Linked DNA regions of Euzebya rosea. The protein of the gene in region 1 interacts with the protein of each later gene in a pairwise test. Links are inferred from orthologs where the notes say so. Each region holds a gene or a part of one and is shown on either strand. Other genes may lie near its edges.

Region 1 (3,078 bases):
GCGAACCAGCGGTCGATGCGGCCGCTGGGCATCACGGCGACCGGGCCGAAGGGTTCCAGGAGGGCGCGGCTGGCCTCCAGGTCCGGGTGGCCGTAGCCGAGGTGCTCGTCGAGGATGGCGATCGTCGGCATGTCCGGGGCGAAGCGGTTGGCGACGTACTCCCGCAGCGCGGTGTCGGCGTCGGCCACACCGGGCGCCTCGAACGGGCACAGCACGAACGCCCACCTTGCGGCCACCCGTGCGGTCTCGCGCAGGAACGCGGCCCGCGACTCCGGACGGACGTGCTCGAGGGTGTCCATCGACACGACGACGTCGAAGGCGTCATCGGCGAACGGCAGCGCCGCGCCGTCGGCCAGCACCAGCCGGGGTGCCTGCTCGAACCACTCGCTCGGCTGGAACAGGTCGGTGGACGTCACGGTCGCGTCCGGCATGAAGGCCTGGAGCGATCCGGGGCCGCCGCCCAGGTCCAGGACGCGGGCATCCGGGCCGACGGTGGCCGAGATGACCTCCGCCGCCAGCCGGTACCGGGCGAAATGGTCGAACGGCCGCCTCAGCAGGGAATCCTGCTGGGCGGCCGTCAGACTGGTCCAGCTCATCGGCTGGGGTGTTCCTCTCGCGCTAGGCGGTGGCTGCAGCCTCGGAGGCCACGGCCCCGTCGGCTTCCCACTCGTCGCGGCTGCGGGGCTCGACGCGGATCGAGGGACCCTGCGAGGTGGACGCCGCGATGCTGCGGATGTAGCGACCCTTGGCCGACGCCGGACGAAGGCGCTGGAGCTCCTCGATGAGGGCGTTGTAGTTGGCCCACAGGTCCTTGGCGGCGAACGACGCCTTGCCGATCACGGCGTGCACGTTGCCCTGCCGGTCGACGCGGAAGTCGATCTTGCCGCCCTTGGCGTCGCCGACGGCCTTGGCGACGTCCATGGTCACCGTGCCGGTCTTGGGGTTCGGCATCAGGCCACGCGGGCCGAGCACCTTGCCGAAGCGACCGACCTTGCCCATCTGGTCCGGCGTCGCGATGACGACGTCGAAGTCCAGGTTGCCGGCCTCGATCATCTCCACGAGGGTGTCGGAACCGACGATGTCGGCACCGGCCTCGCTGGCCTCGGTGGCCTTGGGACCCTCGGCGAACACCGCGACGCGGTTGGTCTTGCCGGTGCCGGAGGGGAGGATGACCGAACCCCGGACCATCTGGTCGGCCTTCCGCGGGTCGACGCCCAGGCGGAGGGCGACCTCGACGGTCGGGTCGAAGGAGACGGTCGTGGTCTCCTTGATGAGGGTCATGGCCTCGGACGGGCTGTAGACCTTGTCACGGTCGATCTTGGCCGCTGCGGCCTCGTAACGCTTTCCACGCTTTGCCATTGGTGTGTCTCCTGAGTGGTGCAGGCGGACGGCACGCTGGCCGCCCTCCCACGTCGGAATCGGGGTCTTCGGTGCCTGCTAGTCGACGACGACGAGGCCCATCGAGCGGGCGGTGCCCTCGATGATCTTCGTGGCGGCGTCGATGTCGTTGGCGTTGAGGTCCGGCATCTTCATCTCGGCGATCTCGCGGACCTTGTCACGCTGGATCTGGCCGACCTTGTTGCGGTTCGGCTCGCCCGACCCCTTCTCGAGGTTGGCGGCCTTCAGCAGCAGCTTGGCCGCCGGCGGCGTCTTGGTGATGAAGGTGAAGGAGCGGTCCTCGAAGACCGTGATCTCCACCGGGATGACGTTCCCGGCCTGGGCCTGGGTCCTGTCGTTGTAGGCCTTGCAGAACTCCATGATGTTGACGCCGTGCTGGCCGAGCGCCGGGCCCACGGGGGGCGCCGGGGTGGCCTGGCCGGCCGGGATCTGGAGCTTGATGAGGCCCATGACCTTCTTTGCCATGATGTGTCTCCTTCGTGGTACGAGTGGGCGCTTCCGCACGTGGCGGAGGGATTCGCGCCCTCCCACGGATCGGGGGTCGGGGGCGTTGGCCCCTGGATCGGGGGGTTGCTACAGCTTGGCGACCTGGTCGAACGTCAGCTCGACGGGGGTCTCGCGACCGAAGATCGACACGAGGACCTTCAGCTTCTCCTGGTCGGCGTTGATCTCCGAGATCGTCCCGGTGAAGTCGGCGAAGGGGCCGGAGGTCACACGGATGTTCTCGTTGACGTCGAAGTCGACCGTCGTCTTCTTGGTCTTGGTGGTCTCCTCTTCCTCCTCCGGCTGGACGAGGATCTTCTCGACCTCGGCGCGGGAGAGGGGCACGGGGCGTGCACCGGGGGGACCGACGAACCCGGTCACGGCCGGCGTGTTGCGGACCACGTACCAGGACTCGTCGTCGAGGTCCATGCGCACCAGCACGTAGCCGGGGAAGACCTTCTTCTTGACCTGCTGCTTCTTGCCGCCCTTGATCTCGACCGCATCCTCCGTCGGGATGATGATGTCGTAGATCCGGTCGTCCATGTTCATGGACTGGATGCGGCTGTTGAGGTTCTCCTGGACCTTCTTCTCGTAGCCCGCGTAGGTGTGGACCACGTAGTAGTCGCCCGGAAGGCGCATCGGGTCGAAGCGCTTGGGCTTCACCTCGACGGGCTCCTCCTCCGCGGCCTCGTCGGCGTCGGAGGCGTCGGCCTCGGCGGACACGTCCTCGGTCTCGGCGTCCTCGGTGTCGGCGTCCTCGTCGGACTCGTCGTCGACACCAGCCGCGCTCAGCAGGTCGTCGAGGTCGTCGCCGTCCTCGTCGTCTGCGTCGGCATCGGCGTCAGCGGCGTCCTCTGCCTCGGGCTCGACCTCGGCAGCGTCCGCAGGCGCTGCCTGGGTGTCGGCAGCGTCGTCCTCGGTCGCCTGAGCCTGCAGGTCCTCGACGTCGTCCGCACTCATCCGAAGATCCAGAAGACGATCTGGCCGAACAGCTGGTCGAGGCCGAAGATGATGGCGCCGAGCACGAGGGTCACGGCCAGGACGATCAGGGAGTACTGGGCGACCTCCTGACGCGAGGGCCACGCCACGCGGCGGAGCTCCACGCGGACTTCCTTCATGAACTGGCCGGGACCGGTGCGCTTGGCGCGCTCGGGTCCGCCGGTGTTGGTTGTGTCGCTCATCGTGCGCCTGAGGGTC
Region 2 (3,298 bases), on another replicon or contig:
GTCTCGCCGGGCAGGGCGTGGGCGACGAAGCAGGCCATGCCCTCGGGCAGGCGGCCGACGGCCTCGCCGCCATGGGCCCAGCCGTCCAGGGACAGGGTGACGAGGTCGCCGGCGGCGGTGCGGGGCTGGTCGGTGCTCACGCTGTCGGAGGGTATGACGCGACGATGCCCGTGGCCGCGTGGCGCCGTCAGGGGACATGCCGGCGAGGACCAGCGGCTGGGTTACCGTGCTGGCGATGTCATCCCGGCCGACGGGCTCGACCGCCCTGTTCCTCGTGCTGGCCGCGGCGCTGCTGCTGGCCTCGTGTGCCCGTTCCAGCGCTCCCCACCTGGTGGCGTCGCTTCCGGAGTCCCTGCTGGACCGCGGTGCGGTGTGGCGGGCAGGCCCGGACGGCGTCGAGCAAGCCCTCGCGTTGACCGGACTGACGCCGGACGGCGTCGAGGGGTCGGTGACCACCGGCGCCCCGGCGGTGGTGCTGGTCGCCCACGACGACGTCGGCGGCGTGCCCGCTCAGCTCGAGGCGCGCGGGTACCGGACGGTGGAGCCGCCTGCGACGGGGTGGACCCTGCTGGAGCGCGGGGCCCTGGTCGAGGAGGCACAGGTCGGCGCCCCTGCTGTCGGTGTGGGGCCCGACCTGGTCGTCATCGGGGGGACCGACGAGGTCGTCGCTGTCGCGCGCCAGGGGGCGGACAGCCGCACGCCCGTCCCGGTGGAGCTGCTGGACGGGGCCGACATCGCGCTCGTCGGCACGCCGGCGGCGGTTGAGGGCCGGGGGCCGGTCCGCAGCGCGGCCGAGCTGCCCGAGTGGCAGGCGTTCGCCATCACTGCGACGTCCTCCGACGACGGGGCCGTCGCGCTGCGCGTGCCGGGCGCCACGCAGGACGATGCGGTTGCCCTCTCGGTGCGCGTCGCCACCGGGGTCCTCGACGGCGGCTTCGCCGTCTCGTCCCTGATGCGGCCGGGGGCGCCGATCAGCGAGGGGGACCTGGTGCTGCTGGACGTCGACTGGCTGGCCGACCCGGTTCCCACCGTTTCTGCTGGTCTCGACGGCGGGCTCGGTGCCATCCTGCGCCCCATGTGACCGTCGGGACCGCCGCTCGTCGGATCAGCCAAGAAATTTCGGGAATCGGGCAGGAGAGTCGGCGGCGATGTCGAAAGTCCATGTCAACAGATCATCCCGACACCGACTTGATGGGCGCGGCGGCTCATCGATGTTCGGTGCCGTGTTGGGCGCGGCGGCCCGACACGTCCTCAAGGCCCCGGGCTTCGGCCCGGGGCCTTGAGTCTTTCCCCGGGGCGGAGTCCTTCCCCGGGGCGGAGTCCTTCCACGGGCGGGAACGCGGTGGGGATGCGGCCGTCCGGGCAGGCCCGCGCGTGATCGTCAGCCGTCGGCGGGACGGTGCGCGACGAGGACGGACCACTCCCGACCGGGGGAGACCGATGGCTCCAGGCCGGCTCGGGCGAAGGTCGACCGGGCCTCGTCGCTGCGGTCGACGGCGACACCGGAGCACAGGAGCGTGCCGCCGGGCGCGACGAGGGCGACGAGGTCCTCGGCGATCGCCAGCAGCTTGTCGGTGATGATGTTGGCGATCACCAGGTCGGCGGTGCCGTCGACGACCTCGCAGGATCCCACCCGCAGGACGATGCGGTCGGCCGTGCCGTGGGCGGCCACGTTCTCCGTCGCCACCGTGATGGCCAGCTCGTCGACGTCGACGGCGATCACCTCGCGGGCACCGAGCGCGACGGCGGCCAGGGCGAGCACGCCGGTGCCGGTGCCGATGTCGGCCACCCGTCGACCGGTGAGCTCGACGTCCTGCATGGCGCGCAGGACCGCGGTGGTCGTCTCGTGGTGGCCGGTGCCGAACGCCATGCCGGGTTCGATGACGATGCGGTAGGGCGGCTCGTCCAGCTGCGGCCCCTCGGGGGCCAGCCATGGGGGGACGACGGTCAGGGCACCGACGGTGATCGGGTCCAGCCCCTCCTTCCACGACTCCGACCAGTCGGTCGTGGGCACTTCCTCCCAGCGCCCGTCCAGCGGCATGGGTGGCGTGGTCGCCGGATCGGGACGGGTGGCGAACCACGCGGTGGACACCCCGTCCTGCTCGGTCAGCCCGTCGCAGGTGATCCCCGCGATGTCGAGCGCGTCGCTCAGGGCGTCCAGGTCCGGACTGTCGACACGGTAGGCCCAGCTCGAGGGCGGCAGGCCGGTCAGGTCCATCGCTCCACCACCGTCTCCAGCTCCGCCGGCCGGCGCGGTGCCGGGTGGTTGTTGGCCGGGATGGTCCCCAGGTAGACCCACCCGATGATGCGGTCCTGTTCGCGCAGCGCCAGCGCCTCACGGACTTCCGGGGCATCGCCGAACCAGCCGGTGCGCCACATCGCCCCGAGCCCCATCGCGTGCGCGGCCAGGCACAGGTTCTGCACTGCGGCAGCGACGGCGGCTTCCTGCTCCCACGCGGGCACCGACTTGCCGTTCCACGCCTCCTCGGCGGCAAGGGGGGTCGACACCGCGGCGACGATCGTGGGCGCACGCAGCGGCTTGCAGGCCGTCTTGTCGAGCGCGCCCGGATCGGCGCCGGGTTCGCGCGCCGCGTGGGCTCGTGCGAACACCTCGCCGAGGCGTTCACGGGCATCGCCCTCGATGACCACGAAGCGCCATGGCTGCAGCTGACCGTGGTCCGGTGCGGCCACGGCTGCCTGCAGCAGCCGCTCGAGGGTGACCTCGTCGGGGCCGGGCGCGACCAGCCGGGGGACCGACCGGCGCGTGGCGATGGCGGTGAGGGCGTCCATCGCCATCCCGCTAGGCGTCCGGGGTGATGCCAGCGGCGTCCGCGGGCTGGGTGACGCCAGCGGCGTCCGCGGTTTGTATCGCCTCGAAGCTCCAGACCTCCGAGCCGCTCGCTGCGGGGCCACCCTCGCGCCCGTCCTGCGACGCCTGCGCGTGGCCCTTGCCGAACTGCATGCTGTTGACCCACGCGTCGAAGTGCTCCTTGGACTTCCAGCGCGTGTAGACCAAGTACTTGTCGGTGCCGCCGACCGGGCGGAGCAGCTCGAAGTGCTCGAAGCCGTCCATCTTCTCGACCTCGCCAGCACGCTTGGCGAAGCGGTCCTCGAGGGTCTCTCGCATGGGTTCGGGCACGGTCAGCACGTTGAAGGCAACGAACGGGTGGTCCGACATGAGGGGGTCTCCTCGCCGCGGGGGCGGTAGGGGTCAGGGTTCACCGGGCAGAGTAGGGCCGTGGACCAACGACTGCTCGACGACGCGAAGCGAATGACGCTGGCCTGGCACGGCCGTACC

The links.
Region 2: the proteins of rplK (region 1) and CUC05_RS13925 interact in binary tests that used the Escherichia coli proteins (3 or more experiments, as listed by UniProt). The link is inferred for Euzebya rosea from one-to-one orthologs.

What each region holds. Positions count from the first base shown.
Region 1 is NZ_PGDQ01000006.1:7,830-10,907, reverse strand. The notes cover bases 151-2,912. They hold rplK (50S ribosomal protein L11), read right to left. Parts: upstream 1,864-2,912; coding sequence 1,438-1,863; downstream 151-1,437. Other genes in these bases: secE (preprotein translocase subunit SecE), read right to left, coding at 2,838-2,912; nusG (transcription termination/antitermination protein NusG), read right to left, coding at 1,972-2,841; rplA (50S ribosomal protein L1), read right to left, coding at 619-1,359; CUC05_RS09155 (class I SAM-dependent methyltransferase), read right to left, coding at 151-596. Also shown: more of CUC05_RS09155, read right to left, coding at 1-150; more of secE, read right to left, coding at 2,913-3,062. UniProt on the Escherichia coli protein: Forms part of the ribosomal stalk which helps the ribosome interact with GTP-bound translation factors.
Region 2 is NZ_PGDQ01000009.1:156,662-159,959, forward strand. What follows is about bases 301-3,282. They hold CUC05_RS13925 (50S ribosomal protein L11 methyltransferase), read right to left. Parts: upstream 2,219-3,282; coding sequence 1,382-2,218; downstream 301-1,381. Other genes in these bases: CUC05_RS13920 (hypothetical protein), read left to right, coding at 301-1,081; CUC05_RS13930 (nitroreductase family protein), read right to left, coding at 2,209-2,790; CUC05_RS13935 (antibiotic biosynthesis monooxygenase family protein), read right to left, coding at 2,801-3,178; CUC05_RS13940 (pyridoxamine 5'-phosphate oxidase family protein), read left to right, coding at 3,239-3,282. In the rest of the region: CUC05_RS13915 (class I SAM-dependent RNA methyltransferase), read right to left, coding at 1-140; more of CUC05_RS13920, read left to right, coding at 236-300; more of CUC05_RS13940, read left to right, coding at 3,283-3,298. UniProt on the Escherichia coli protein: Methylates ribosomal protein L11.